Linked DNA regions of Luteibacter rhizovicinus DSM 16549. The protein of the gene in region 1 interacts with the protein of each later gene in a pairwise test. Links are inferred from orthologs where the notes say so. Each region holds a gene or a part of one and is shown in the gene's direction. Other genes may lie near its edges. The genes, in order: ftsZ, BJI69_RS10185, zipA and rlmN.

Evidence for each region.
Region 2: the proteins of ftsZ (region 1) and BJI69_RS10185 interact in binary tests that used the Escherichia coli proteins (3 or more experiments, as listed by UniProt). The link is inferred for Luteibacter rhizovicinus DSM 16549 from one-to-one orthologs.
Region 3: the proteins of ftsZ (region 1) and zipA interact in binary tests that used the Escherichia coli proteins (3 or more experiments, as listed by UniProt). The link is inferred for Luteibacter rhizovicinus DSM 16549 from one-to-one orthologs.
Region 4: the proteins of ftsZ (region 1) and rlmN interact in binary tests that used the Escherichia coli proteins (3 or more experiments, as listed by UniProt). The link is inferred for Luteibacter rhizovicinus DSM 16549 from one-to-one orthologs.

The regions. Positions count from the first base shown.
Region 1 is NZ_CP017480.1:770,888-778,634, reverse strand. Bases 574-3,566 are described here. They hold ftsZ (cell division protein FtsZ), read left to right. Parts: upstream 574-1,474; coding sequence 1,475-2,659; downstream 2,660-3,566. Other genes in these bases: lpxC (UDP-3-O-acyl-N-acetylglucosamine deacetylase), read left to right, coding at 2,981-3,566; ftsA (cell division protein FtsA), read left to right, coding at 574-1,342. Also shown: BJI69_RS03695 (cell division protein FtsQ/DivIB), read left to right, coding at 1-98; more of ftsA, read left to right, coding at 107-573; more of lpxC, read left to right, coding at 3,567-3,892; BJI69_RS03675 (DciA family protein), read right to left, coding at 4,491-4,949; BJI69_RS03670 (M23 family metallopeptidase), read left to right, coding at 4,981-5,919; preprotein translocase subunit SecA, read left to right, coding at 6,051-7,747. UniProt on the Escherichia coli protein: Essential cell division protein that forms a contractile ring structure (Z ring) at the future cell division site. The regulation of the ring assembly controls the timing and the location of cell division.
Region 2 is NZ_CP017480.1:2,269,997-2,277,675, forward strand. Bases 241-3,165 are described here. They hold BJI69_RS10185 (rod shape-determining protein), read left to right. Parts: upstream 241-1,142; coding sequence 1,143-2,189; downstream 2,190-3,165. Other genes in these bases: BJI69_RS10180 (carbohydrate kinase family protein), read right to left, coding at 241-870; mreC (rod shape-determining protein MreC), read left to right, coding at 2,231-3,165. In the rest of the region: more of BJI69_RS10180, read right to left, coding at 1-240; more of mreC, read left to right, coding at 3,166-3,259; rod shape-determining protein MreD, read left to right, coding at 3,256-3,747; mrdA (penicillin-binding protein 2), read left to right, coding at 3,744-5,759; rod shape-determining protein RodA, read left to right, coding at 5,762-6,877; mltB (lytic murein transglycosylase B), read left to right, coding at 6,940-7,679. UniProt on the Escherichia coli protein: Forms membrane-associated dynamic filaments that are essential for cell shape determination. Acts by regulating cell wall synthesis and cell elongation, and thus cell shape.
Region 3 is NZ_CP017480.1:3,419,826-3,427,559, forward strand. Bases 1-2,980 are described here. They hold zipA (cell division protein ZipA), read left to right. Parts: upstream 1-936; coding sequence 937-2,025; downstream 2,026-2,980. Other genes in these bases: smc (chromosome segregation protein SMC), read left to right, coding at 1-914; BJI69_RS15675 (FMN-binding negative transcriptional regulator), read left to right, coding at 2,025-2,663. Outside these bases: BJI69_RS15680 (maltotransferase domain-containing protein), read left to right, coding at 3,423-6,695; treS (maltose alpha-D-glucosyltransferase), read left to right, coding at 6,699-7,734. UniProt on the Escherichia coli protein: Essential cell division protein that stabilizes the FtsZ protofilaments by cross-linking them and that serves as a cytoplasmic membrane anchor for the Z ring.
Region 4 is NZ_CP017480.1:4,139,036-4,146,745, reverse strand. The notes cover bases 3,514-6,469. They hold rlmN (dual-specificity RNA methyltransferase RlmN), read left to right. Parts: upstream 3,514-4,407; coding sequence 4,408-5,532; downstream 5,533-6,469. Other genes in these bases: BJI69_RS18880 (helix-turn-helix domain-containing protein), read left to right, coding at 6,382-6,469; pilW (type IV pilus biogenesis/stability protein PilW), read left to right, coding at 5,543-6,292; ndk (nucleoside-diphosphate kinase), read left to right, coding at 3,974-4,399; BJI69_RS18900 (TetR/AcrR family transcriptional regulator), read right to left, coding at 3,514-3,721. Also shown: BJI69_RS18910 (acetyl-CoA C-acyltransferase), read right to left, coding at 1-603; BJI69_RS18905 (3-hydroxyacyl-CoA dehydrogenase/enoyl-CoA hydratase family protein), read right to left, coding at 655-3,024; more of BJI69_RS18900, read right to left, coding at 3,059-3,513; more of BJI69_RS18880, read left to right, coding at 6,470-7,350; BJI69_RS18875 (YfgM family protein), read left to right, coding at 7,503-7,710.

The DNA.
Region 1 (7,747 bases):
GTGGCGGTTTCGCCTATGCCGACCTTCGTTACACCAACGGATTCGCCATCCGGTGGCCGGAATCGGAAACCACGGCCACACCCAAGGTCGGAAGCTGAGCTAAACCATGAGAAACAAGAACGACAAACAGCTCGTCGTCGGCCTCGATATCGGAACGTCGAAGGTCGTCGCGATCGTCGGCGAATACGAGCCGGGCGAACCGATCGAGATCATCGGCATCGGCACGCACGTGTCGCGTGGCATGAAGCGCGGCTCGGTGGTCGATATCGAATCGACGGTGCACTCCATCCAGCGCGCGGTCGAAGAAGCAGAGCTGATGGCCGGCTGCGACATCCGCTCGGTCTACGCCTCGATTTCGGGCAGCCACCTGGAAACGCGTAACTCGCACGGCACCGCGGCCATCCGCGACCGCGAGGTGATGGCGGCCGACCTGGAACAGGTGCTGGAAGCCGCGAGTGCGGTGGCGATCCCGGCCGACCGCAAGGTGCTCTATAAGGAATCGCAGGAATACCGCATCGACGGCCAGGACGGCATTCGCCACCCGGTCGGCATGAGCGGCGTGCGCCTGGAAGCCAGCGTGCATCTGGTCACCGGCGCCGCCAGCGCGGTGCAGAACATCTCCAAGTGCATCCAGCGCTGCGGCCTCTCGGTCGACGAGCTGGTGCCGGCGGCCGTGGCCAGCGCGAAGGCCGTGCTCACCGAAGACGAACTCGAGCTGGGCGTCTGCCTCGTCGACATCGGTGCAGGCACGACCGATATCGCCATCTATACGCAGGGCGCGATTCGCCACACCAAGTCGCTGCCTGTCGGCGGCGATCAGGTGACCAACGACATCGCCTACGGCGTGCACACACCGACCGCTCACGCGGAAGAGATCAAGATCAAGTACGCGTGCGCGCTCGCCCAGCTTGCCCACGCGGAAGAAACGATCCAGGTGCCGAGCGTCGGCGATCGTCCGCCGCGCCGTCTCGCGCGGCAGGCGCTCGCGCAGTCGGTGCAGGCCCGCTACGAGGAAATCTTCGAGATGGTGCAGGACGAACTGCGTCGCTCGGGATACGAGAGCCTCGTCGCGGCCGGCATCGTGCTGACCGGCGGCGCCTCGCGCATGGAAGGCGCGCTCGAACTGGCAGAAGAAATCTTCCACAAGATGGTCCGCATCGGCGTGCCCCAGCACGTGTCGGGCCTGGGCGATGTCGTTTCCAGCGAGCTTCATTCGACCGGCGTGGGCCTGCTTCTGCACGGCTCGCGGTCGAGCGGCGCGTCGCGCAACACGAGTTCGGCTGCCGGCAATGTCGGCAGTGTGGTCGAGAAGTTCCGAAGCTGGTTCACCAAGAATTTCTAAGTCAAAACCGGATTGTCGGCGCCCGATGGAAGGGGGGTGCCGGGGCAACAGGATGGCCCGCAACCCACGGTCGACAGGAGTCGGACGTGGGACATAAACCATAAAAACTAAAAGTTCTGCGGAGGACGGGAAATGTTTGAACTCATCGAAAAGCTGGCACCGAACGCTGTCATCAAGGTCATCGGCGTGGGTGGTGGCGGCGGTAACGCCGTGGCCCACATGGTCAACTCCAATATCGAAGGCGTCGAATTCGTCGTCGCCAATACCGACGCGCAGGCCATGAAGAGCTGCAACTCGCGGACGCATCTCCAGCTCGGTGGCAATGTCACCAAGGGCCTGGGTGCGGGCGCCAACCCGGAAGTGGGCCGCCAGGCCGCGCTGGAAGATCGTGAGCGCATCGAGGAAATGCTCGAAGGCGCCGACATGGTCTTCATTACCGCCGGCATGGGCGGTGGCACGGGTACGGGTGCGGCGCCGGTCGTCGCCCAGCTCGCCAAGGAAAAGGGCATCCTGACGGTCGCGGTCGTTACCAAGCCGTTCCCGTTCGAAGGACGTCGCCGCATGCAGGTCGCCCTGAAGGGTATCGAAGACCTCTCCCAGCATGTCGACTCGCTGATCACGGTGCCGAACGAGAAGCTTCTCTCGGTGCTCGGTCGCGAAGTGACCTTGCTCAACGCCTTCAAGGCGGCCAACGACGTGCTCCAGGGTGCCGTCCAGGGCATCGCCGACCTGATCACGGCCCCGGGCCTGATCAACGTCGACTTTGCCGACGTCCGTACCGTCATGAGCGAGATGGGCATGGCGATGATGGGCTCCGGCACCGCTCGCGGCGATGACCGTGCGCAGGCCGCCGCCGAGGCCGCCATCAACAACCCGCTGCTCGAAGACGTGAACCTCGCCGGCGCCTGCGGCATCCTGGTCAACGTCACCGCCGGTCCGAACCTGACCATGCGCGAGTTCGACGAGATCGGCCGCGTGATTCACGATTTCGCCTCGGAAGACGCGACCGTGGTCATCGGCACCTCGCTCGATCCGGACATGCAGGACGATGTCCGCGTGACGGTGGTCGCCACGGGCCTGAACCGTGCCGGCGTAGCGGCGAAGCAGCCGATCCGCCAGCCGGTGCAGCAGCAGGTCGAAATGCGCCAACGTCCGCGTCCGGTCGTGCTGCGCACGGGCACCGGCAACGAAGTGGTCGACTACGCCCAGCCCGACGTCGTTTCGTCGACGCGTTCGGAGCCGGCACCGTCGAAGGGCGCCGAGCCGACGATCGATTACCTGGACATCCCGGCGTTCCTGCGCCGCCAGGCGGATTGACCGTCTTTTGACGTGACAAGAGGCACGTTAAGGAAAACGTGAGGCCCGCCCGGCACGACGCCGGGTAGCCCGACGCTTCGCCGCCGATCCCGTCCGGGCGGCGGAGCGTTGCCGTGTCAACGGGATAAATGCGGGAGCGTTCTCAAGTGCTTGAATGTGCAAGGGATCAGTCGCACAGTCAATGAGAATGGCTCGCGGTTATAGCTGAAGGAAGGGTGAAGCCGTGCAAGACTTCTCCCGTGGGCTCGTCCATCCCCAGGTTAAGACTGTGTTAGCCTACCTGCCACTTATAGGCTGCTGCCGGCTAAGGTTTGACCCACTATGATTAAGCAGCGCACGCTAAAGAACATCATTCGCGCCACAGGCGTCGGTCTTCATACCGGCGACAAGGTGTACATGACGCTTCGTCCCGCGGCGCCGAACACCGGCATCGTGTTCCGTCGCACCGACCTGAATCCGCCCGTCGAACTGCATTCGCGTCCCGAGAACGTCGGCGATACGCGTCTTTCGACCACGCTGATCAACGGCGACGTTCGCGTGTCCACGGTCGAACACCTGCTCTCGGCCATGGCCGGGCTAGGTATCGACAACGCCTATGTCGACCTGTCCGCGCCGGAAGTGCCGATCATGGACGGCAGTGCGGGTCCCTTCGTCTTCCTCATCCAGTCCGCCGGTATCGAGGAACAGGAAGCGGCCAAGCGTTTCATCCGTATCCGTAAGCCCGTCATCGTCCAGGACGGTGACAAATGGGCCAAGCTCGAGCCGTTCGACGGCTTCAAGGTGGGTTTTTCGGTCGAGTTCGACCACCCGCTGTTCAACAAGCGCAATTCGCAGGCCGAGATGGATTTCTCGACGACGTCGTTCGTCAAGGAAGTCAGCCGCGCCCGCACGTTCGGTTTCATGCGTGACATCGAGATGCTCCGTGAGCGCAATCTCACGCTCGGCGGCTCGATGGACAACGCTGTGGTGCTGGACGACTACCGCGTGCTCAATGAAGACGGCCTTCGTTACGACAACGAGTTCGTCAAGCACAAGATCCTCGACGCCATCGGCGACATCTACATGCTGGGCCACAGCCTGATCGGCGCGTATTCCGCGCACAAGTCGGGTCATGAGCTCAACAACAAGCTGCTTCGCAGCCTCATGGCCGACGTCACGGCCTGGGAAGAAGTCAGCTTCAAGGATCCGGCCAAGGCGCCGATTTCCTACGCCCATCCCGCCCAGGCGGTCTGAGGCTCGGCCCTCCGGGGCATACGTCAAATCGAAAGGCCGCGAGCGATCGCGGCCTTTTTTCTTTGGGGTTTTGTGGGCTTTGGGTCGGGGGCGGGCTCGCCTTCTGCCTCGCGTTTTGCTTGCGCTCGCGGGTTGCGGGGCAAGAGCTGGCGGGTATGGCGTCGACGCAGAAGAGCCGGCGGGTGCCACCCTCGGGGCCCCGTCTGCGGCGTCCCGCCAGGGAGGGCGGCTAGCGCCGCCGTATATCTATTGCCCTACGGGCCGGGCCGGGCTTCGGTTGGGGGTTTGCGACTCGACATCCTGTCTCGCGCAAACGGCCGGTGGGGCGCCGACCCGGCCCGTAGGGCAATAAGTAAAGGGCGGCGGTAGCCGCCCTCCCTGAGGGGTCGCCGTAGACGGGGCCCCGAGGGCGATACCCGCCGGCTCTTGCGCCGCAGCGCACAGATTCCAGGCGCGAATACCCCGTGACGGCCGTCACGCCTACGTGAACTTTACGTCCATTTTAGGTGTTCATAGGGAACATGCGTGCTATAAAGTTTGCCGCCCCGGGGGATCCGGTGCTGCTTACGGATCGAGCTTGTCGGTCGTAAGTATCGAATTAATCTGAAATTTCGGCCTCGGAGGCCAGTTTCAGGAACAGATCCCGCAACGTGGGGTCGGAGAGTGACGCCGCGGCAGCTCGCAGATGGCGACCGGCTGAGGCGGAAAGCGGTTTATGTCGGTCGGGAATGACTTCCTCGACCGGTAGGGGGGCCACTTTCACGGCAACCGAACTGGCTTTCGCGCCGATGGCGCGGGCGGCCTCGAGGATCTGCGTCTGGTAAAGGCGCACCCGCGATGCCCAGGCCGAGGAGGGCGCAAGGAAGACGAGCCGGCCGTCGCGCAGGTCCGCAAAGCGGACGTTATCGCGCAACGGCTGCGGCAAGGTCGCGCGCAGCTGGCGGTCCAACGTGTCGAGTTCGCGGGCCCGTTTGGCCAGCGATGCGACAGGCCCGAACTCCGAGATGGACTTCAGTCCATGGGTGGAGCGTCGGTTCGGTTGGTACGGCGGTGGCATGGACCGGCTTCAACTATTCGATGTGGAACGTATGCAGATCATACTCGTGTCTCGTGGCCAGAAAGGGCCGAAAACGCTGGATCTCACCTGCCGGCGCATGCGCTGCAAGGCGACGGCGATGGCCCTGGCCGGTTTCGTCGGGATTGCCGCGGTGGGTGCGGCGGTGGCGCTGGCTGTCGCCAACCCGAAGGACCGCGCGCTGGACCATCTCGGTGGCCTGCAGGCGCAGGTGGGTGGCCAGAGCGCCCAGGTCGCCCAGATCAAGCGCGATGCGCAGCGCGATCTCGATGCCCTGGCGGTCAAGCTCGGTCAGCTCCAGGCCCAGTCCGTTCGCCTGAATGCCCTCGGCGAACGCCTGACCCAGGTCGGCAAGCTGGACGACGGCGAATTCAATTTCGACGAGGAGCCCGGTCAGGGCGGCCTCGAGGTCACCAGCGGCGCGGATGCCGGCGCCTACGCGCTGCCCGAGTCGCTGGGCAAGAGCATCGACCAGCTCTCGGGACAGTTCGATACCCAGCAGGCCCAGCTCGAAGCCTTGCGCGACATGCTGATGGACCGGAGCATCGAGTCCAGCCTCCGGCCGACCGGCATGCCGGTCAATGGCTACATTTCGTCCTATTTCGGCGGCCGCCCCGACCCGTTCAGCGGGCATAGCGCCCGCCATACGGGCATCGACATCGCCACCCCCACAGGTACGCCGGTAACGGCCGTGGCTGAAGGAATGGTCACTTTTGCGGGTCAGCGCAGCGGCTATGGCGATGTCATCGAAATCGACCACGGCAATGGCTACATGACCCGTTACGCCCATAACAGCGCGCTGGTCGCGCAGCCGGGCCAGCGCGTGAAGGTCGGTGATGTCATCGCCAAGGCCGGCTCCACCGGCCGTTCCACCGGGTCCCATGTGCATTTCGAGGTCTGGTACCACGATCGGGTCGTGAATCCGTTGGCCTTTGTGAAGGGCCATCGCTGATCGGCCTTGAATCCGCCCCATCCAGTCGCCACCCCGAGGAAAGCCGGGGACGCCCGTAGTATGATCGTCCCTTCGTGCCGGTCGGCTTTGCGCCTTCCGGCAGCCCTTTTCGTTTCAGATCCGGATGATCGATGTTCAATCGTGCACTGACGAGTATTTTCGGCAGCCGTAACGAGCGGGTGCTGCGTGACCTCTCCAAGACGGTCAAGCGCATCAACGCCCTCGAGCCGGAATTCGAAAAGCTTTCCGACGACGCGCTGCGTGGCAAGACCGATGACTTCCGTCAGCGTCTCGCTGCCGGCGAGACCCTCGACGCCCTGCTGCCCGAAGCCTTCGCGGTCACCCGCGAGGCGGCGAAGCGCGTGCTCGGCATGCGCCACTACGACGTCCAGCTCATCGGCGGCATGGTGCTGCATGGTGGGCGTATCGCCGAGATGCGGACGGGTGAGGGCAAGACCCTCGTCGGTACGTTGCCGGTGTACCTCAACGCCCTCGAAAGCAAGGGCGTGCACGTGGTCACGGTGAACGACTACCTGGCACGACGCGATTCGGCGCAGATGGGCCGCCTGTACAACTTCCTCGGCCTCACGGTCGGCGTCGTGTACCCGGGCATGGATCACGCCGACAAGCGCAGCGCGTACCAGGCCGACATCACCTACGGTACGAATAACGAGTTCGGCTTCGACTACCTGCGCGACAACATGGCGCTCAGCAAGGAGCAGCGCAACCAGCGCGGCCTGCACTACGCCATCGTCGACGAGGTCGACTCGATCCTGATCGACGAAGCCCGCACCCCGCTGATCATCTCCGGCCCCGCCGAGGATTCCCCGCAGCTCTACATCGCGGTGAACAAGATCGTCCCGGGCCTCTCCCGCCAGGAGAAGGAAGACACCGGCGGCGACTATTTCGTCGACGAGAAGGGCAAGCAGGTGCACATGTCCGAAGAGGGCATGGAGCACGCGGAGCAGCTGCTGCGCGAAGCGGGTGTCATCGAGCCGGATAGCGGTCTCTACGATTCGAAGAACCTGGCCGTCGTTCATCACATGAACGCGGCGCTGCGTGCGAACGCGATCTACCAGCGCGACGTGGACTACATCGTCCGCGACGGCGAAGTCATCATCGTCGACGAGTTCACCGGTCGTACGCTGGCCGGTCGTCGCTGGTCCGATGGCCTGCACCAGGCGGTCGAAGCGAAGGAAGGCGTGCCCATCCAGCGCGAGAACCAGACGCTCGCCACGGTCACGTTCCAGAACCTGTTCCGCATGTACAAGAAGCTGGCCGGCATGACCGGTACGGCGGATACGGAAGCCTACGAGTTCCAGACCGTGTATGGCCTGGAAGTGGTGGTGATCCCGACGCACAAGCCGATGGTCCGCGTGGACAATCCGGATTCCGTGTTCCTCGGTCCGGACGCCAAGTACAAGGCCGTCATCGACGACATCAAGGCCTGCTTCGAGCGTGGCCAGCCGGTGCTCGTCGGCACGGCGTCGATCGACGTGTCGGAACTCGTGTCGGGCCTGCTGAAGAAAGAAAAGATCCCGCACGAAGTACTCAACGCCAAGCAGCACGAGCGCGAAGCGCATATCGTCGCCCAGGCTGGTGCGCCGGGTTCGGTCACGATCGCGACCAACATGGCCGGCCGCGGTACCGATATCGTCCTTGGCGGCAGCCTCGAGGCCTTGCTGGCCACGCTGCCGGAGACGGCTACCGACGCCGATCGCCAGAAGACGCGCGAAGAATGGAAGAAGCGCCACGAACAGGTGCTGGCTTCCGGCGGCCTGCATATCGTCGGCACGGAACGTCACGAGTCGCGTCGTATCGACAACCA
Region 2 (7,679 bases), 1.5 Mb from region 1 along the record:
GTTCTGCGTGCCCGGATGTTCGACCTTCAGCGCGCCCATGAGCGAGGCCATGTTGCCGATGGTCTTCCAGTCGTAGTTCTTCATGATGCCGAAGATGAGGCCGGCGCGGTACGCGTCGCCGCAGCCGGTCGGATCGACAACCTTGCGCTCGCGTGCCGGCTGCACCGTGATGATCTCGCCGCCAACGTGGATCAGCGAGCCGCGCGGACCCTGCGTGATGATGTAGGCGGTGACCTTGGATGCGATCTCGTCCGCGCTCCAGCCCGTGCGCTGCTGCAGCAGCTGCGACTCGTAGTCGTTGACGATGACGTACGTGGACTTCTCGATCATCGAGCGGAACTCGTCGCCGTTGAACAGCGGCATCGCCTGGCCCGGATCGAAGATGAAAGGCACGCCGCGCGCGGCGAACTCTTCCACGTGCTGCAACATCGCTTCGCGACCATCCGGTGCGACGATGCCGAACGAGTAGTCCGGGATGTCACGCACGTGGTTCTCGTGCGCGCTGGACATCGCACCCGGATGGAAGGCGGTGATCTGGTTGTTGTCCAGGTCGGTGGTGATGAAGCACTGCGGGGTGAACTGGTCGTCGAACTGGCGCACGCCGTCCAGACGGATGTCGAACTTTTCCAGGTGCGCGCGGTACGGCGCAAAGTCCTGGCCGACGGTGGCGACCGGCATCGGCGAACCGCCGAGCAGCTTCAGGTTGTAGGCGATGTTGCCGGCGCAGCCGCCGAATTCGCGACGCATGGCAGGCACCAGGAACGACACATTCAGGATATGGACCTGGTCCGGAATGATGTGGTTCTTGAACTGGTCCTGGAACACCATGATGGTGTCGTAGGCGAGCGATCCGCAGATAACGGCAGTCATGGCGTAGGTGACCCTGGAAGAATGAATGGCGCGACCGTCGATCCGGCCGCAGCGGGTGCCGAACGCGACGGGTCCGGCAAACCGACGGATCGTACCCAAAATCGCGCGCCGAGGCGACTCCCGGAGTCGTACAGAATTACGTAATCGCGAGAGAATCCCCACGCATCACCCGGACTTACAAGGCTTTCTTAACTTCTTCGCCCTTGCGTGGGGGAGTAGGCCAATCTAGACTCGCACGCTAACTTTTTCTTGCTACTGGCGTCCGCCGCATCATGTTTAAGAAGTTCCGCGGTCTCTTTTCGAACGACATTTCCATCGATCTCGGCACGGCCAACACGCTCATTTATGTGCGCGGCCAGGGAATCGTCCTCAACGAACCGTCGGTCGTCGCGATCCGCCAGGATCGGGGCCCGGGCGGTCCGCGAACCGTTGCCGCCGTCGGTGGCGACGCCAAGCGCATGCTCGGCCGTACGCCGGGCAATATCGCCACGGTCCGTCCGATGAAGGACGGCGTCATCGCCGACTTCACCATGACCGAAGCGATGCTCCAGCATTTCATCAAGCAGGTGCACCGTTCGCGCATGCTCCGTCCGAGCCCGCGCGTGCTGGTCTGCGTGCCCTGCGGCTCGACCCAGGTGGAGCGCCGCGCGATCAAGGAATCGGCCGAGGGTGCAGGCGCCCGCGACGTCTTCCTGATCGAGGAACCCATGGCAGCGGCCATCGGCGCCGGTATTCCGGTGCATGAGGCCCGCGGCTCGATGGTCCTGGATATCGGTGGCGGTACCTCCGAAGTCGCGGTCATCTCGCTGAACGGCATCGTCTACTCGCAGTCGGTCCGCGTCGGTGGCGATCGCTTCGACGAAGCCATCATCAACTACGTGCGCCGCAACCACGGCACCCTGATCGGCGAGTCCACCGCCGAGCGGATCAAGCTCGAAGTCGGCTGTGCCTTCCCGCAGAGCGAAGTCCGCGAGATGGAAATCTCCGGCCGTAACCTCGCCGAGGGCGTGCCGCGCATGTTCACGATCAACTCCAACGAAGTGCTGGAAGCCCTCCACGAGCCGCTCTCGGGCATCGTGGCAGCGGTCAAGGCCGCGCTGGAGCAGACCCCGCCGGAGCTCTGCTCCGACGTGGCCGAGCGCGGCATCGTACTCACCGGTGGCGGCGCGTTGCTGCGCGATCTGGATCGTCTCATCTCCGAGGAAACCGGCCTGCACGTGCAGGTGGCCGATGACCCGCTCACCTGCGTCGCCCGTGGCGGCGGCAAGGCGCTGGAGATGATCGACCAGCACGGCAGCGACTTCTTCGCGTTCGAATGATGGCCGCGCGCGACGGCGCGCTGGCCGGAACGCGCTGAGCCATGGCCCTCAATCGCGACGATCAGTCGCCGCTGTTCGCGCCCGGTGTGGCGGGGACCCTGCGGTTGATCGTCTATCTCGCGCTCGCCTGTGTGCTCATGGTGCTCGATCACCGCGGCGGCTGGCTCGGTAACGTCCGTTACGGGCTGTCCATCGTGGTCGAACCGATCTACCGGATCGCCGGTCTGCCGTCGCAAGGTTTCCAGGCGGCGACGGTGGCGTTCGCCGATCGCCAGCGCCTGACCGAGGCCAACCAGCGCCTGCGGGAAGACCTGCTCCTGGCCAATGCCAAGCTCAACCGCATGGCCTCGGTGGCCGAGCAGAACCAGCGGCTCAAGGAACTGCTGGACACCCAGCACAGCCTCTCGCTCAACGTGCAGCTCGCGCGCCTCATCGGCGTGGATCTGGGTACCTTCCGTCACCGGATCGTGCTCAACGTCGGTGCGCGCGACAAGGTGCAGGCCGGCCAGGTGGTGATCGATGCACGCGGCGTGATGGGCCAGATCGTCGAAGTGATGCCGACCACCTCGGTCGCCATGCTGATCACCGATCCGAACCACGCGATCCCCGTCACCATCGAGCGCACCGGCCTGCGCACGGTGGCTTATGGCTCGCGCGGGGGCGACATGCTCGTGCTGCCCAATATTCCCGTCTCCGCCGATGTGCAGTCCGGCGACAAGCTGGTCACCTCCGGCCTGGGCGGGCGCTTCCCGCCGGGCTTCCCGGTGGGTGAGATTCGCGACGTGGCGCAGACGGCCTCGGGGACGTTCCTGTCCGCGCAGGCGAAACCGGCCGCCGATCTGGATCGCAGCGAGGATGTGCTCCTGCTGCACGATCTGGCCGAGCAGGACGGTCCGCCGCCGCTCGCGCCGAACGCCGGTCCGCCAGCCGGCCTCGCGCCGGATCCGAATGCGCCGCCGACCGTACCCGTCGCGCCGACCCTGCCCAAGGTGACCTCACCGACGGCGACGCCGGTGCCCGCACGCGCCAGCTCGTCCACGGGCAATACATCGACGGGGACGACGCCATGAACAAGGTTCGTGTCCGCCAGCTGTGGTTCGCGGCGACGCTGTTGCTGTCGCTGTTCCTCATGCTGATTCCGCTGCCGGGGCCGCTGACGCCGTTCAAGCCCTACTGGCCGGCGCTGATCCTGCTCTACTGGTGCCTGCAGTCGGGCGACCGCGTCACGCTCGGCCTCGCCTTCTGCCTGGGCGTCGGTGCCGATCTCTTCGACGGCGTGCTGCTTGGCGAACAGGCGCTGCGCCTTACGGCGATGGTCTTCATCGCGCTGCGCTTCCGCTCGCGGCTGCGCTTCTTCCCCATGTGGCAACAGTCGCTGGCCGTGCTCGGTCTGCTGCTGAATGACCGCGTGCTCCTGCTGCTCATCCGCGTGTTCGCCGGCGATCCGCTGCCGCCACCCGAATACTGGATCTCGCCGCTGGTGGGCGCGGCGCTGTGGCCGTTCGTCTTCCTGATCCTCGACGACCTCCGCGCACGCCTGCGCATCCACGACACATGAGCCGGCGGCGCGCCTCGATCAAGGAGGTCCGCGGCGAAGTGGCGCTGTTCCGTCGGCGCGCCCTGGCCGGATTCTTCCTGCTCCTGCTCGGCCTGATCGCTGTATGCAGTCGCTATGTCTACCTGCAGGTGTTCCATCACGACGAGTTCGTGACGCGCTCCGAGCAGAACCGGGTGAAACCGCGGTCGATCCCGCCGGCGCGCGGGCTCATCTATGACCGCAACGGCGTGCTGCTCGCCGACAACGTCCCCGCGTTTCGCCTCGAGGTGACGCCCGAGCAGGTCGCCAATATGGACGACATGCTGCAGCGGCTCAGCGCGGTCGTGCCGATCAGCGACGACGACATCGTCACGTTCAAGAAGCAGGTGAAGCTCGGCCGGCGCTTCGAAGGCATCCCGCTCAAGCTCAAGCTCACCGAGGACGAGATCGGCCGCTTCGCCGTGAATCGCTGGCGATTCCCGGGTGTGGACGTGGTGCCGTATCTCACGCGGCGTTATCCGCTGGGTGGTGCGCTGGCTCATGTCATCGGCTATGTGAGCCGTATCGACGTGGACGATCTGGATCGCATGGACGATGACGAGGAGGCTAGCTACAAGGGCACCACGCACATCGGTCGCATCGGCATCGAGCGCTCGTACGAGAAACTGCTGCACGGCGAGCCGGGCTACGAGCTGGTCGAAGTCAACGCCGATGGACGCACCCAGGCGGTGCTCGACACCACGCCGCCGACACCGGGCAAGAATATTTACCTGAGCATCGACGTGCGGCTGCAGAAGGCGGCACTGGATGCGATGGCGGGGCGTTCGGGGGCGGCTATCGCCATCGACCCGCGCAACGGCCAGGTGCTTGCCTTCGCCAGCGTTCCCGACTTCGACCCCAATCTTTTCGTCAACGGGATCAGTTCGGTCGACTACAAGAACCTGATGACGGCGCCGGACAAACCGCTCTACAACCGCGCGTTGCGCGGCGTGTATCCGCCGGGCTCCACGGTGAAGCCATTCCTCGCGCTGGGTGGGCTCACCATGGGCATTCGCCGGCCGACGGATACGGTGCTCTCCACCGGCGAGTTCTGCATCCCGGGGCAGAGTCGCTGTTACCGCGACGACAAGCGCGGCGGCGACGGCACGGTGAACATGGTCCGTGCGATCGAACTGTCCACCAACACGTATTTCTACCGCCTCGCCCTGGACATGGGCATCGACCGCCTCGCGTCGTGGATGGGCGGCCTGGGCTTCGGCAAGAAGACCGGCATCGACCTTACCGGCGAAGTCGAGGGTGTGCTGCCCTCGCGTGAATGGAAAGCGACACGCAGCAAGGCGGGCTGGTATCCGGGCGAGACGATCATCTCCGGTATCGGCCAGGGCTACTGGGCGGTGACGCCGATCCAGCTGGCGCATGCCGTTGCTACTTTTGCCGGTCGCGGCATACCGTATGCGCCGCACCTGCTGATGGATACGCAGGATGGCGTGGACAGTGCGCGCGTGCGGCAATCGTTCCCACCCACCGGCCCGTCGGTGATCCGCAAGGCGGCGGATTGGGACACGGTGAACGAGGGCATGATCGCGGTGATCAACTCGGGCGCGGGTACCGGCAAGAAGCTGGGCATCGGCTTCCCGTTCGTCATCGCCGGCAAGAGCGGCACGGCCGAGCGCTTCTCGCGCAAATCCGATGCCTACGACACCAACAAGAACACCGCCTATCTGGCGACCCGCCATCGCGCGCTGTTCATCGCCTACACCCCGGCCGAGGATCCGAAGATCGCCGTGGCCGTGGTGCTCGAAGCCGGTGCGTGGGGCGCGGCGGATTCCGGTCCGATCGCCCGAAAGATCCTCGATCAGTGGGTCGTCGACGAAGGCGGTGCGCGCCCGACCGCGCTGCCGCCGGGCCCGATCACCTTGTCCGATGCACCGGCCGAGGCCGCGCCGGTCAGCGCGAGTTCCGTGCAGGGCGCACAGCCGGCCGCGCCGACGAGCAGCGAGTTGCCGCCCGACGATAACGGCGAGGACCAGTAACCATGTTCGCCAACCTCACCGTCCGCCTCAAACGCTTCGGCCTGCGCCTGCTCACGCGGCCGCGCCTCGATCTGCCCCTGCTGCTGGCGCTGTTCCTGCTTGCCTGCGCGGGCCTTGCGACGCTTTACAGCGCTGGCAACGCCAACCTCTCCCTGGTCGGCGGGCAGGCGGCGCGCTTCGTGCTCGGCGCCGTGTTGCTGGTGGTGATCTCGCGTATCCCGCCACCCGTGCTGCGCTCGTGGACGCCGTGGCTCTACATGGGCAGCACGGCGTTGCTCGTCGTCGTCGCGGCGCTGGGCGAGGGCCGTGGCGCCTATCGCTGGCTGGATCTGGGCTTCATGCGCTTCCAGCCCTCCGAGCTGCTCAAGCTCACCATGCCGATGATGGTTGCCTGGTACCTGCATCCGCGGCAGCTGCCGCCGGGCTGGAAGGACATCATCGTGGTCGGCCTGATGATCGCGGTGCCCGCCGGACTGATCGCCGAGCAGCCCGACCTCGGCACCGCCTTGCTGGTCGCGGGGGCAGGCGCCTTCGCGCTGTTCCTCTCCGGCATGGCCTGGTGGCGTATCGGCCTGCTCGTCGGCGGCGCGGGCGCGGCGATTCCGGTCGCCTGGCAGTTCCTCCACGAATACCAGCGCAACCGCGTGCGCACGTTGCTCGACCCCGAATCGGATCCCTTGGGCAACGGCTGGCACATCATCCAGTCGAAGATCGCGGTGGGCTCCGGTGGCGTGTTCGGCAAGGGCTGGCAGCACGGCACGCAGTCGCGGCTGGAATTCCTGCCCGAGCACACCACCGACTTCATCTTCGCCGTGTTCTCGGAAGAGTTCGGCCTGGTCGGTGTCATCGCGATCATGCTGCTCTACGCCTTCATCATCGGCCGTTGCCTGTGGATCGCGATGAACGCGCGCGACACCTACTCGCGCCTGCTCGCCGGCGCCATCGGCATGAGCTTCTTCGTCTACGTGGCGGTGAACGGCGGCATGGTCGCGGGCATCCTGCCGGTGGTGGGCGTGCCGATGCCGCTGATCAGTTACGGCGGCACGTCCGCGGTGTCGCTGCTCACGGGCTTCGGCGTGCTCATGTCGATCCACGCCAATCGCAAGCTCCACGATTGATGCCTGAACGCTTCCCGACGCGCGGCCCTGTGACGCCATTCCTGCGTGCTACGCTTCGGCGCATGGATGAAGTTCTTACCGCGCGCCGCGCACGAATCGCACGTTTATCCCCGCGCCTCGCTGGCGCGATGATCGCCTTCCCCCTGATGTTCGCCTCCGCGGTGTTCGCTGAAACCCATCCGGGCCAGGAACAGCTCGTGCGTGAAGTGGCGAAGGACACGGGCAAAAGCAAGGCCTCGCTGAACGCGATCCTCGACGGCGCGAAGATGCAGCAGTCCATCATCGACGCGATGAACCGCCCGGCGGAAGGCAAGCCGTGGCGGGATTACCGGCCGATCTTCCTGACCGAGCAGCGCATCCAGGCGGGCGCGGACTTCTACCAGACGCATCGCGCCCTGCTCGACGCCATCGGCAAGAAGTACGGCGTGCCGCCCGAATACATCGTCGCCATCGTCGGCGTGGAAACCTTCTACGGAAAGAACACCGGCAAGTACAAGGTGCTCGATGCGCTGACCACGCTCGCCTTCTACTACCCCAAGCGCGCGCCGTTCTTCCGCGAGCAGCTGAAAACGCTGCTGGAACTGCCGCCGAACCATCTCGCCGGACCACTGGACACGCTCACCGGCTCCTACGCGGGTGCGCAGGGCTGGGGCCAGTTCATGCCCTCGTCGATCCGCGACTGGGGCGTGGACTACGACGGCGACGGCAAGATCGACATGAAGGGCTCGATGGGCGACATCTTCGCCAGCGTGGCCAATTATTTCTCCGAGCACGGTTGGGAAACCGGCGGTCCGCTCGCCGT
Region 3 (7,734 bases), 2.6 Mb from region 1 along the record:
TGCTGGTCGACAAGCAGTTGGTCGAAGCGCGCCGCGCCCTCGAAGACTGCGACGCCGAATTCCGCCGTCTCGAGCAGGAAAGGCAGCGCACCGAACACGTCCTCAACCAGGTACGCGAGAACGTCTCCGAGAAACGTCTGGCGGCCCAGGCCCTGCAGCTTCGCGCCGAACAGCTGGCCCAGGCGATCAAGGCCTCCGGCCTCGAGCTGGAAGCCCTGCTGACCGAACTGGCCGAAGATGCCGAGCCCGAGCGCTGGCAACAGCAGCTCGTCGACCTGTCGCAGAAGATCGCCCGCCTCGAACCAGTCAACCTCGCAGCGATCCAGGAACACGCCGAGCAGTCGCAGCGCAAGGAATACCTCGATGCGCAGCTGGCCGATCTGGTCAGCGCCATGGAAACGCTCGAGGGCGCGATCAAGAAGATCGACCGCGAGACCCGTCAGCGCTTCAAGGAGACTTTCGATCGCGTGAACGCGGGTGTGCAGGAACTCTTCCCGCGCCTGTTCGGCGGCGGGCACGCGTACCTCGAACTCACCGGCGACGACCTGCTCGACACCGGCGTGGCGATCATGGCGCGCCCGCCGGGCAAACGTGTCAGCAACATCACGCTGTTGTCCGGCGGCGAGAAAGCGCTCACCGCCGTGTCGCTGGTCTTTGCCATCTTCGGCCTCAATCCTGCACCGTTCTGCCTGCTGGACGAGGTGGACGCACCGCTGGACGAAGCCAACGTCGGCCGCTTCTCGGCCATGGTCCGTGAGATGAGCGAGAAGGTGCAGTTCATTTTTGTCAGCCACAACAAGGCCACCATGGAGGCCGCGTACCAGCTGTGCGGCGTTACCATGCGTGAGCCGGGCGTGTCCCGCCTGGTTCAGGTCGACCTCGCCGAAGCGTCCAAGCTCGTCGGCGTGGCTTAAGCACTAAACAAGGAATCGAAGCATGCATCCCGTCATCGGCCTCGCCTGGAACCCCGCCGTAGGCATCCCGATGCTTTTCGTCGGCATCGTCGTCCTTGTGCTCATCTGGCTGTTTGGCCAGCCGCGCAAGGAACAGCAGGGCCGTCGCAAACCCGTGCCGGAGGCGCAGGAGCGTTCGCGCGAGCGCCGCGAGCCCGTCTTCAACGACGAGGGTGAAGAAGTCGGCGACGGCGGTGAATCCTTCAGCGCCCGGGACGATCGCTCCTACGACACGCGCGGCGACCGTGAATTCAGCGCCCGCGACGACGAGGCCAACGATCCGCTGTTCCGTCCGTCGCCCAAACAGGGCGAGCTGGACGTGGACCTGCGCGCCGAGCTGGAGCGCCTGGGCGCTTCGCTGTCCGGCGATCGCGGGGCCATCCATCCGCCGCAGGCTCGCGACGAATCCGCTGCGCCGGTCGCGCCGCCGCATTCGCCACAGCAGCGCGTCGAACCACGCTTCGATCTCCCGTTCGACCTCGACGAGCCGGTTGCCGCGGCACCTGCGCCGGTCGCCCGGCCGGCCGCACCGGCGCCCACGCCGGCTCCGGCTCCGGCTCCGGCACCTGCCGCGCCGCCGAAGGCGCCGCCGCGTTCGGACCTGGGGCGGCGTCCGTCGCACGCGCCGGTCGAGCGCATCGTCAGCCTCTACGTCGTCGCGCGCGAAGGGAGCAAGTTCCATGGCTCCGACCTGGTCGTCGCCGCGGAAAAGGCTGGCCTCGAATTCGGCGACATGGGGATCTATCACCGGCTGGTCGACGGTCATCCGGAACAGGGTCCGATCTTCAGCGTGGCCAACCTGACCAAGCCCGGCAACTTCGACATGGGGCGCATCGCCACGCTGCAGACCTCGGGCCTGTCGTTCTTCATGGCGCTGCCGGGTCCGGCACCGGCGCTGGATGCCTGGGACGCCATGCTGCCGACCGCGCAGCGCCTGGCCGAACTGCTCGACGGCCTGGTCCTGGACGAGGAGCGCAACGCGCTCGGTCGGCAGCGCATCGCGCATATCCGCGACGAACTGCGCGGTTGGGACCGCGGGCACGAAGGCGAAGAGATCAAGTTCGGCCAGTAATGTACACACCGAAGACCTTCGTCGAGTCGCGCCTGCCCGTCCTGCACGAGGCGATCCGTTCGATCGCCTTCGGTACCCTGGTCACGGCAGGCGAGGGCGGCATCGAGGCGAGTCACCTGCCGTTCGTGCTGGTACCGGACGAGGGCCCGCTGGGTACGCTTTACGCCCATGTGGCCCGGCCCAATAATCATGCAGGCCGTCACGGCGGCGAGGTGTTGGCGATCTTCGCCGGCGCGCACGCTTACATCTCGCCGAACGGTTATCCGGGCAAGGCCACGCATCACCGCGAAGTGCCGACCTGGAACTACATCGCTGTCCATGCCTATGGCCGCGTGGAAACCTACGACGATCCTGCGCGCCTTCGGGCCCACCTGGTGAGCCTCACCGACCAGTCGGAGCGCGCTGCTTCGCAGCCCGTGCCGTGGAAGGTCGATGACGCCCCCGACGACTATGTCGCGGCCAACCTGCGCGCCATCATCGGCATCCGTCTGCCCATCGACCGTCTCGAAGGCAAGTGGAAGCTCGGCCAGAACCGCCCGGTCGAAGACCGCCTCGGCGCAGCCACACTCCTCGCCGAACGTCCCGGCGACGACGAGCAGGCCATAGCGCGGGCTATGGTCGACAGCACCAAGGGCTAACGCGGATAGTGTGGGAGCCGCTTCAGCGGCGAAAGGGATAGCCGCTGCGCGACTCATGTGACCAGCGGCTTGCGCCGCCACAGGCGGGTGTCCGCGGGGAAGCCGCGAGGGGCAAGGCCCTTGGGGCCGCCGGCGCAGCTCTTCGAGGCGGGCGGTAGCTGGTCACTCGCTCCGTTAGCTGGTCGGAGCCGCCCTCAGCTCATGCGGCCCCAAGGGCCTTGCCCCTCGCGGCAGCGAACGCTGACGCTGCGTGTGGTCGAGCACACCGCCTAGAAGCCGACTATGTCGGCGAACCCTCAACCGTCATATCGCGACTGAGGCCGTGCATTGCATCGTGCAGGCGGTTCAACCGCTCCCCAGATCATCGCAACGCCTCCTTCGCACGCATGACAGCCTGAGGGTTCGCCGACATAGTCGGCTCCTACAACTGCGGTGACGTTTGCAGGCGGTGCGCTCGACCTCACGCAACTTCACGGCGCGGTGCCGCGGTTGGGTTGGCCCTTGGGGCCGCATGAGCTGAGGGCCGCTCAGTTAACGGGCGGAGCGACCGCGTCACCTACGGCCCGCCTCGAAGAGCTGCGCCGGCGGCCCCAAGGGCCAACCCGACCGCGGCTCCCCGACACCGCAAAAACCCACGTATTCACACTGCCGCAACACCCGTCTGCGTCACTGTGAATGCCTTCGCATGTCGGGTTCATTGGCACGACGCATACATCCGACCCGGCATGCTTGTTCCACCCCCAGAGGAACACGAGAGACATGTCGGCAAGCATGCGTGCGCCCCTTTGCATCTATTACCTGCATCCCCTGCTTGCAGGGCCGATGACCGCGTGGAATCCCTGGATCGAGCATGCTGCCTCGCTGGGCTTTCGACAGCTGTTGGTTGCGCCGCCGTTCGAGCCTTCGGCCTGCGGTGACGTTTTCGTCACGCGGGACTTCGATCGGCTCAATCCCTCGCTGGGCGCCGATGGCGACGCCACCACGCGGTTGGGCCAGATCGCCAAGGCGTGCCGCGCGCAGCACATGGAGTTGTGGCTGGACGTGTCGCTGGATGAACTGGCGTCGGATTCGCCGCTGCGTGGAGAACATCCGGACTGGTTCCGGGCGATCGCGGCCCAGCACGGCACGCCCGATCCCCGTTGGACGCCGAGCGAAAGCGACAGCGCCCGCTGGCGATTGAATGACCCCACCGTGGCCCATGCCGCTACCCAATGGTGGATCGACCGCCTCCGACGATGGACGGCGGCCGGCGTTGCCGGCTTCCGCCTGATGCATCCGCAGCGGCTCCCCGCGTCGCTTTGGAAAACCCTGATCGATGCCGTCCACGACGTTTCGCCCGACGCGGGCTTTCTCGCCTGGACGCCGGGAAGCACGCCCGAGGAATTGGCCTCGATGCGGGGTGCGGGCTTCGATGCCGTGGTGTCGTCGGCCAACTGGTGGGATTTCCGCGCGCCCTGGTACGCCGAGGAGGCGGCCCGCCTGCAGGCGATCGCGCCAGCGCTGGCCTGTACCGAGGCCCCGTTCGCCACTCGCCTGGGCGATGAACTGGGTGAGGAAAACCAGCTCGACCACGCTTACCGCCGTGCGATCGCGTTCGCCGCCACGGCGCCGGGCGGATGGATGATGCCGGTGGGCTTCGAATTCGCCGCGCACGACGCCCTCGATCCGCGGCGCGGCGCGGTGATCACGCCTGCCGACCTGGCGGCGGGCGCTGTCGTGGATGTCACCGCAACCGTCAAGGCGGCCAATGCCGCCGTCGGTGAGCGCATCCACGGTGTGCCGACGATCGTCACGGGCAAAGGCATCGCCGCCTTCCTCACCGTGGACGGCGCGGATCCACGCACGGCCACGGGTGCCACGCTCACCCTGGTCAACGCCTCGCTCGATCGCGAAGCGCCGCTGACCGCCGCCGACGCCTTGATCGGCGACGCATCCCACTTCGGTCCCTGGACCACGCCCGATGGCCGCAAGGTCTTCGATGAAGGCGATGAGGTTGTCCTGCATCCGGGTGCCGTACTGACTTTGACCGCCCATGCGGGTGCGCCTGTGAAACGCAAGATCGGCGCGACCGCCCATAAGGAATTCATGCAGTCTGCTACGAAAGCCCCGCGAATCATCATCGAAGCCGTCCAGCCCGTCGTGGATGGCGGTCGCTTCCCCGCCAAACGCATCGTCGGCCAGGCCATCGATGTCACCGCCGATATCTTCGCCGATGGTCACGATGTGCTCGCCGCGCGATTGCGCTATCGCGCCCTGGATGAGAAAGCCTGGCGCGAAGTCGTGCTCGAGCCCGTCAACAACGACATCCATGCGGCGCGCTTCACACCCACCCGCATGGGTCGATACGAGTTCCAGATCGAGGCCTGGCGCGATCCGTTTGCTACCTATCGTCACGAACTCGAGGTGAAACACGCCGCCCACGTGCCCGTAGCCCTGGAATTGGAGGAGGGCAGGTTGCTCGTCGAGGCACGTGCGAAAGACGCGGCCGGCGCCAAAGCCAAAGGCTTGCGCAGCCTCGCCACGGCTGTCGCGCGTAGCGAAGGCGACGAGCGCCTCGAACTCCTGCTCGCCGATAGCACCCTGGCCTTGATGACGGCGACGGATCCCCGCCTTCGTTCGACGGTCACCGAGTCCTTTCAGCTCGAGGTCGATCGCCGCGAGGCGGGGTTCGCCAGCTGGTATGAATTGTTCCCCCGGTCGATGACCGACGACAAAGCGAAGCACGGCACGTTCCGAAGCACCATCGCGCGCTTGCCGGCTGTGCGTGACATGGGCTTCGACGTGCTGTACTTCCCGCCGATCCATCCGATCGGTACGGCGTTCCGCAAGGGGCCGAACAACAGCTTGACGCCGGGTCCGGATGACCCCGGTAGCCCGTATGCGATCGGCTCACCCGATGGCGGTCACACCGCGCTCCATCCGCAGCTGGGAACGATGGAGGACTTCCGCGCCCTGCGCGATGCCGCGCACGAACACGGCCTGGAACTCGCACTCGACTTCGCGATCCAGTGCTCGCAGGACCATCCCTGGCTGAAAGAGCACCCGGAGTGGTTCGACTGGCGCCCCGACGGCAGTATTCGTTACGCGGAGAATCCGCCGAAGAAATACCAGGACATCGTCAACGTCGATTTCTACGCCGAAGGCGCGATCCCGTCACTGTGGCAAGCCCTCTGTGACGTGGTGCTGTTCTGGGCCAATGAAGGTATCCGTACGTTCCGCGTGGACAATCCGCATACCAAACCGTTCCCGTTCTGGGAGTGGATGATCGCGCGGGTGCGGGCGAAGTATCCCGACGCGTTGTTCCTCTCCGAGGCGTTTACACGCCCCAAGCCGATGTATCGCCTGGCCAAGGTCGGCTTCAGCCAGTCGTATACATACTTCACCTGGCGAAACTCGAAGCAGGAGTTCGTCGACTACCTCACCGAGCTGACGACCACCCCGCCGAAGGACTTCTTCCGGCCGAACTTCTTCGTCAATACGCCGGATATCGATCCCTACTTCCTGCAGACATCGGGTCGACCGGGCTTCCTCATTCGCGCGGCGCTCGCGACGACGCTGTCCGGCCTGTGGGGCATGTATTCCGGCTTCGAGATTTGCGAAGCCGCGCCGATGCCAGGCAAGGAGGAGTACCTGGATTCGGAGAAGTACGAGATCCGCGTCCGCGATTTCAGTGCGCCAGGCAACATCGTCGCCGAGATCACCCAGCTCAACGCGATCCGCCGCGCGCATCCGGCGCTGCAGAGTCACCTGGGTGTGCGCTTCCTGCCGGCGAACAACGCGCAGGTGCTGTTCTTCGAAAAGCGCTCGGGCGATGACGTCGTGCTGGTGGCCATCAGCATGGACCCGCATAACGCCCAGGCCGCCGACCTTTCGCTGCCGCTGGGCGACTGGGGCTACGCCTCGGACGCGCAGCTGGATATCCACGACCTGCTTCACAACCAACCCATCGCCTGGCGCGGCGCCGATCAGCATGTGTGGCTAGGCCTCGGCCAGCCCTATGCGATCTGGCACGTGCGGCTACCCGGAGTCTGATCCATGGCTACACGCGCCAAAGCAAAGAAACAGGCAGCCGCTCCCGATTTCTCGAGCGATCCGCTCTGGTACAAGGACGCCATCATCTATCAGGTGCATCTGAAGTCGTACTTCGACTCCAACGATGACGGTGTCGGCGACTTCCAGGGTTTGATCGAGAAGCTCGACTACATCGCCGAGCTGGGCGTGAACACACTCTGGCTGCTGCCGTTCTATCCGAGCCCGCGCCGCGACGATGGCTACGACATCGCCGAATACAAGGCCGTGCACGAAGACTACGGCAAGCTCGCCGATGTGAAGCGCTTCATCAACGAAGCCCATGCGCGCGGCCTGCGCGTGATCACCGAGCTGGTCATCAACCATACCTCCGACCAGCACCCGTGGTTCCAGCGCGCACGCGCGGCGAAGGCGGGATCGGCGGCGCGCAACTTCTACGTCTGGTCGGATACGGACCAGGCCTATGACGGCACGCGCATCATCTTTCTCGATACCGAGAAGTCGAACTGGACCTGGGATCCGGTCGCCGGGCAGTACTTCTGGCATCGCTTTTTCTCGCACCAGCCGGATCTGAACTTCGACAACCCGGCTGTTCTGAAGGCCGTGCTCGACGTCATGCGCTTCTGGCTCGACATGGGCGTGGACGGCTTGCGTCTGGATGCCGTGCCTTACCTGATCGAGCGGGAAGGGACGAACAACGAGAACCTCCCCGAAACGCACGACATCCTCAAGGTGATGCGCGCCGAGATCGACCAGCACTATCCCGACCGCATGCTCCTGGCCGAGGCCAACCAGTGGCCGGAAGACACGCAGGATTATTTCGGCAATGGCGACGAATGCCACATGGCCTTCCATTTTCCGTTGATGCCACGCATGTACATGGCGATCGCGCGCGAAGACCGCTTTCCGATCACCGACATCATGCGGCAAACGCCGGCGATTCCGGAGAACTGCCAGTGGGCGATCTTCCTGCGCAACCACGACGAGCTCACGCTCGAAATGGTCACGGATAATGAGCGCGACTACCTGTGGCAGACCTACG
Region 4 (7,710 bases), 3.4 Mb from region 1 along the record:
GAGCTGGAACGGGGTGATCTCGTCCTTGAATTCGCCCGCGGCGATCGCCGCAAAGGCGCGCTCGTGCGACTGCAGGGCGAAACGGTCCTGATCCTCGCGGCTGATCTTCCAACGCTCGGCGACCTTCTCGGCCGTGATACCCATGCCGAAGGCGATCGCACGGTTCTCGTCGTTTTCGAAGATCGCCGGGTTCATGGCGATCTTGTGGCCCATCATCGGCACCATGCTCATCGACTCGGTACCACCGGCGAGCATGAGGTCGGCCTCGCCCAGGCGGATGCGGTCGGCGGCCATGGCGATGGCCTGCACGCCGGACGAGCAGAAACGGTTGATGGTGACGCCCGGTACCTGCTCCGGCAGGCCGGCCAGCAGCACACCGATGCGTGCGACGTTCATGCCTTGCTCGGCTTCGGGCATGGCGCAGCCGATGACGGCGTCGGCGATCAGGGCCGGATCGATGCCCGGGGCCTGTTCGATCACGGCACGGATGACGTGCGCGAGCATGTCGTCGGGACGGGTGTTGCGGAACACGCCGCGCGGCGCCTTGCCCACCGGGGTGCGGGTGGCGGCGACGATGTAGGCGTCTTGCACTTGCTTGCTCATGGGGTGGTTCCTTTAAGGGGGAAAGTCGATTGCGTCAGAGCGCGTGGCGCGTCAGTTACGCAGTGGCTTTCCCGTCGTCATCGTGTGCGCGATACGGGCCTGGGTCTTTTCGGTCTGCGCCAGTTCGACGAAGTGGCGACGCTCGAGGGCGAGCAGCCAGGTTTCGTCCACCGGCGAGCCGCGTTCGATCCGGCCGCCCGAAAGCGTGTCGGCAATGCGGCTGGCGATATCGATGTCGTGCGGCGAGGCGAAGTAGCCCTCGGCCATGTTGGCCAGCGACGCCTTGAACGTCGCCGTCGAGGTGTCGCCAGCGGCCGTGATCGCGCGCGCCGGCATCGGCGGACGATAACCCGACTCGGCCAGGGCGATCGCCTGGGCCTTGGCGACATGCAGCACTTCATACGTGTTGAAAACGATGACGTCGTCCTTGCGCAGCAGGCCGAGCGACTTGGCCTCGATCGCGCTGGTCGACACCTTCGCCATCGCGACGGTCTCGAAGATTTTCTTGAGGTACTCGAACGGATCTTCCGGGTTCGCCTGCCAGGCGCGCACGGCGAATTCCTTCAGGCCGCCACCGGCGGGCAGCAGGCCGACGCCGGCCTCGACCAGGCCGATGTAGCTCTCCAGCGCCGCGACGGTGCGCGCCGAATGCATCTGGAATTCGCAGCCGCCGCCGAGGGCGAGGCCACGCACCGCGGCCACGACCGGCACCAGCGAGTACTTGATGCGCATGCTGGTGGCCTGGAAGTTCGCCACCATGGCTTCGAACTCGGCCAGCTTGCCGGCCTGAAGAAGACCGAGTGCGCCCTTGAGGTCCGCGCCGGCCGAGAACGGCTCGGACGGCTGCCACAACACGACGCCACGGAACTGCTGCTCGGCCAGGCCGATCGCATGCTGGATCCCGTCGAGCACGTGGTCGTTGACCGTGTGCATCTTGGTCTTGAACGAGATCACGCCGATGTCGTCGCCGCTGGTCCACAGGCGGACGCCGTCGTTTTCCCAGACGGTGGTGCCCTTGTCGAAGGTCTCGCCCAGGATCGGGTCCGGGAAGGCTTGGCGCGCGTAGACCGGATGCGAGGAACGCGGCTTCTCGGCGTTGGCGCTGGCCGAGTACGAGCCGGTCTTGCCGTGCACGCCGCTGCGACCGTCGGTGACCCAGGCGGGCAGGGGGGCGCTGCTCATGGTCTTGCCCGCGGCGATGTCCTCGGCGATGAAGCCGGCGATCTGCTGCCAGCCGGCCGACTGCCAGATCTCGAAGGGACCGAGCTTCCAGCCGTAGCCCCAGCGAATCGCGAAGTCGACGTCACGTGCCGTCTCGGCGACGTCGGCCAGGTGATAGGCGGTGTAATGGAACAGGTCGCGGAACACGGCCCAGAGGAACTGCGCCTGCGGGTCCGAGGAGGCACGCAGCTTGGCGAACTTCTCGGCGGGATCCTTGATGGCGAGGATCGCGGAGACCTCGTCCGATGCCTTCTGCTCGGAGACGCGGTAATCCTGCTTCTGCAGGTCGAGCACCACGATGTCCTTGCCGGCCTTGCGGTAGAAGCCCGCGCCGGTCTTCTGGCCGAGCGCGCCCTTGTCGATCAGGCCCTTGAGCCACACCGGCGGCTGGAAGTACTTGTGCCACGGATCATCAGGCAAGGTGTCGCCCATGGTCTTGACCACGTGCGCGAGCGTGTCCAGGCCGACGACATCCGCCGTGCGGAAGGTGGCGCTCTTCGGACGGCCGATGGCCGGGCCGGTCAGTGCGTCGACGGTGTCGAAACCCAGGCCGAACTGCTCGGTGTGGTGCATCGTCGACAGCATCGAGAACACGCCGATGCGGTTACCGATGAAGTTGGGGGTGTCCTTGGCGTAGACGACGCCCTTGCCCAGGGTGGTGGTCAGGAAGGCCTCGAGGCCTTCCAGCACGCCCTTGTCGGTCAGGCGGGTCGGGATCAGCTCGACCAGGTGCATGTAGCGCGGCGGATTGAAGAAGTGCACGCCGGTGAAGCGATGGCGCATCTCTTCGGGCAGCGCTTCGGCCAGGCCGTTGATCGACAGGCCCGAGGTGTTGCTGGCCAGCACGGCCGTGGCGGACACGTGCGGGGCGATCTTCTGGTAGAGATCGAGTTTCCAGTCCATCCGCTCGGCGATCGCTTCGATCACCAGATCCACATCGGCCAGCAGCGCGAGGTCGTCTTCGTAGTTGGCCGGGATGATCGCCGCGGCCAGGCCCTTCTCGGCCAGCGGTGCGGGGGAGAGCTTGGCCAGGTTGGCGATCGCCTTCAGGGCGATGCCGCTCTTCGGGCCTTCCTTGGACGGAAGGTCGAAAAGCACGGTTTCCACGTTGGCGTTCGTCAGGTGCGCGGCAATCTGCGCGCCCATGACGCCGGCGCCGAGTACCGCGGCCTTGCGAATGCGTAACGGTGTTGCGGTCATGGTGATCTCCATTGGTGCGAAGGATCGTCCGCGGTCAGCGCGTGGCCGGGGAGTTCGAAACGGAAGGGTTGCGCAGGCCAGCGGCTGCGAAGCGGATCAGGTGGTCGGCGGCGGTTTCGCGGTGATCGCGCTCGTCCACGTCGCTCTTGCGCTGGATGACGCCGAAATCGGCCATGGCGTAGGTCAGTGCGCCGGTGACGATGTCCAGGCGCCAGTAGATCTCTTCCTTGGCCAGTCCCGGCAGCAGGCGGCCGAATTCGCCGGCGAACTGGCGCAGGACGTGGCCGTAGTTCTCGGACAGGAACTTGCGCAGGGTCTCGTTGTGCTCGGCGTAGGCCCGGGCCAGGACGCGGACGAAGGCGGCGCCACCGCCGTCGTTGCGGGAAAGGTCGAGCGCCGGACGGATATACGCGTCCAGCACATCCTCCAGGGAGGTGGCCTCCTGGCCGGCGACCTTGGCCAGGGCGGCAAGGCGCCGGGTGTTCAGCTCGTCCAGGCGGCGCCGGAACACCTCCTCGATCAGCTTGTCCTTGGAGCCGAAGTGGTAGTTCACCGCCGCCAGGTTGACCCGGGCGGCCGCCGTGACCTGGCGGAGCGACGCCCCGGCGAAGCCGTGGGTGGCAAAAAGGGCCTCGGCGGCGCCCAGGATCCGCTCCTTGGTGCTGCGTTCGCGGGACGCATAGGGTGCGCTCGTCATATCGGCGGACTCCGGAGGCGGGTGGTTTGAATCAAACGATCGTTTGAGAATACGCCCGGGCCCTTCCACTGGTCAATCTGCGACCGCACATCCCTGCAAACGGCTTGCGATTGAGCTAGAATCTGTCAAGATTTCGTGAGCTAAGTCCGTCATTCGTGACGGCTTTGGCCCAAACTTTCACCAGGCGTCCCCAGAGGCGCTGGCAGCGTCATTCATCTTTTTCCACTTTCTTCCATTTCCCGGAGCATCCGTATGGCGCTGGAGCGCACCCTTTCGATCATCAAGCCCGACGCCGTCAAGAAGAACGTCATCGGTGAAATCCTCTCCCGCTTCGAGAAGGCCGGCCTCAAGATCGTCGCCGCCAAGATGAAGCAGCTGACCAAGGAAGAGGCCGAGGGCTTCTATGCCGTTCATAAGGAACGCGGTTTCTTCAACGACCTCGTCGCCTTCATGATCTCCGGTCCGGTGATGATCCAGGCCCTCGAAGGCGAAGGTGCCGTTCTCAAGAACCGCGACCTGATGGGTGCCACCAATCCGAAGGAAGCCGCGCCGGGCACGATCCGCGCCGACTTCGCCGACTCGATCGATGCCAATGCCGTGCATGGCTCGGACTCGCTCGAGAACGCCGCCAACGAGATCAAGTACTTCTTCAACGACTCGGACGTCGTTTCGCACTGAGACATGCCGTGAACACGCCTGCTGACAAGGTCAACCTGCTCGATTTCGATCGCAAGGGGCTTCGCGATTTCTTCGCGGAGCTCGGCGAGAAGCCGTATCGTGCCGAGCAGGTCATGAAGTGGATCTACCACCGTCTCGAAAGCGATTTCGAGAACATGACCGATGTCGGCAAGGCGTTGCGCGAAAAGCTCAGTGCCAGCTGCTACGTCGGCCCGCCGAAGACCGCGTTCGAAAAGACCGCGATCGACGGCACGCAGAAGTGGCTGCTCGGCATGGATGGCGGCAACGCCATCGAAACCGTCTATATCCCGGAGCCGACTCGCGGCACGCTGTGCGTGTCGTCCCAGGTCGGCTGCGCCCTGAACTGCCAGTTCTGCTCCACGGCGACCCAGGGTTTTTCCCGCAACCTGTCCACGGCCGAGATCATCGGTCAGGTATGGGTCGCGGCCAAACATCTCGGCAATGTGCCGCACCAGCAGCGCCGTATCACCAACGTGGTGATGATGGGCATGGGCGAGCCGCTGCTGAACTTCGACAACGTGGTCAAGGCGATGAGCCTGATGCGCGACGACCTCGGCTTCGGCCTGGCCGGCAAGCGCGTCACGCTGTCCACCGCCGGCCTCGTGCCGATGATCGACAAGCTGTCGGTCGAAAGCGACGTATCCCTCGCCGTGTCGCTGCATGCGGCCAACGACGAGCTGCGTACCGAGCTGGTGCCGCTGAACAAGCGCTACCCGTTGGCCGAACTCGCGGCGGCCTGCGAGCGCTATATCAACCGTGCGCCGCGCACGTCGATCACCTTCGAGTACACGCTCATGAAGGGGATCAACGACAAGCCCGAGCACGCGCGCCAGCTGATCAAGTTCATGCGCCGGCTGCCGGGCGTGAACAAGGTCAACCTGATTCCGTTCAACCCGTTCCCGGGGACGCGATTCGAGCGCTCGGGTCCGGACGAGATCCGAAGCTTCCAGACCCAGTTGCTCAATGCCGGCGTTCTCACCATGCTGCGCCGCACGCGCGGTGACGACATCGATGCCGCGTGTGGCCAGCTGAAGGGACAGGTGGTCGATCGCACCCGCCGACAGGCGGAATTCCGCAAGAAACTCGAAGAGGGAGTGGTGAATGCGGCTTGAGCGGTGGGGGATGGTGGCTGCGCTCGCGTTTGCGTGCGCAGGCTGTGTGGGTGGTGAGTCGGGGCTGAAGCCAACGACCGCCGCCGACGAGAAGGCCAAGGGGGCCGAGGTTCACACCGAACTCGGGCAGCGTTACATGCAGCAGGGCGACCTCAAGGGCGCCATGGAGAAACTGCAGCAGGCCATCCAGTTCGATCCCAACTACGCGCCGGCCCGCACGGTGCTCGGCGTGCTCTACGAAAAGATCAACGATCCGGCCAATGCCGAGCTGAACTACCGCAGGGCGGTTGACCTGGACCCGAAGAAGGGCTCGGTCAACAACAATCTGGCGGTTTTCCTCTGCAAGCAGGGGCGGGCCGGTGAATCCAAGGTCTACTTCGACCGGGCGCTGGCCGACCCGTTCTACGAGACCCCGGACCTGGCCATGACCAACGCGGGCACCTGCCTGCTGGGGTCGAAGGACTACGAGGGCGCCGAGGTGTATTTCCGGAAGGCGCTCGACCGTAATCCCAATAATGCCGATGCGCTGTATCAGATGGCGAACGTGTTGTACCTTAAGAACGATGCTTTCAGGGCCCGTGCTTTCCTGCAGCGCTTAGAGGCGCAGGGTCAGCCGAGTCCTACTGCTTTGAAGCTCGGTCACGATATCGAGCTCCGTCTGGGCGACGGGGAGGCCGCCCGGGATTACGCCAAACGCTTGCGCGAAAAGTTCCCGGATTCGGAACCCGCGCGTGCACTCGAAGCCGCCGCACGTCAATGACTCCTGTATCTTCGAATTCATCCGGTCGGGACGGTCGCGAGCAGGACTTGTTCGCAGGCATCGAGCCACATGCACCCAGGGAGGAAGCCATGGACCCGCAGACCGAGGCAAGCACCGACGAAGCCGGTCGCGTGCTCATCAATCATGTGTCGGCGGACCCGGGTTTCGGGGCGCGCCTCCGTGCGGCCCGCGAAGCGCGGGGCTATACCGTCGAGGCCTGCGGTCAGGCGCTTCGCCTGCCGACGCGCCTGATTCGCCAGCTCGAAGCCGGTGAGTACGGCGGCATCGACTATCAGGTGTACCTGGCAGGCTACCTGACCAAGTACGGCCGTTATGTCGGTGTCGACGAGGACGCGATCCAGGTCGAGCTCGCCCGCATGACGCCGCGCCAGCCCGATCTGGTCGTTACTGGCGGCGTGTCGCATTCGCGCTACCTGCTCGAGCGTTACGTGACTGCGGCGACCTATGTCGTGCTGACCGCCGTCATCGTGGTTCCGATGGTATGGCTGGGCGTGCGCGGCACGCTCGACCGCGACATGGCGCGTCTCGCCCCGCTGGATGCCGCCCCGGTGGCCCAGCAGGATGCGCCGGCACCGGCCTCGTCGAGTGCCCTCGTCGCCACGACGGAGAGCAAGCCGGCACCAGCACCCGAGACGCATACCGAGGACCAGCAGCCGCTGCTGGCCTCGATGGCGATGTTCCCGCCCTTGGATCACAGCGCGTCCAAGGCACCCCTGGCGTCGGCGGCAGCGCCTTCGCCGGCGGCAGAAGCGGCCAATGGCGTCGGCGCCCACGGCCTCACGCTCAGCCTGCCGTCGGCCAGCTGGGTCGAGGTCACGGCATCGGACGGCTCGCGCCTGGAATACGGCATCCTGCCGGCCGGCACGCAGAAGTCCTATCGCAGCGACAAGACGCTCGACGTCCGCATCGGCAACGCCGCGGGTGCCCAGGCCACGATCGACGGCCAGCCGGTGGAGATCGACACCTTCCGCCGTGCCAATGTGGCGCGCTTCCGCGTCGATATCCACGACGGCAAGGCGGCACCGGTCTCCTACTGACCGGTTCCCCTGGCTCTAACGTGTTCGCGCGGGCCCGCCGGCCCGCGCTTTCGGTTATCCTTACCTATTGATCCATGCCGCTCCATCGCCGATGGCCGGTGTGGGCTCGTTCCCTCCAAAGTTTGGCTGCGCGGAGCGCAGTGGGTGATTGCATGTCTTTCGACGTATACGACGATTACGAGCAGGGCGAACGAGTCCAGCAGTGGCTTCGCAAGAATGGTGTGTCCATCCTCGTGGGCATCGTGCTTGGCCTGGTGCTGATCTTCGGCTGGCAGCAGTGGAAATCGCACCGCGCCGGTCACGAGCAGGCGGCCGCTGGCGAGTATTCGGCGCTGCAGGCTGCCGTTGCCCAGAACAAGA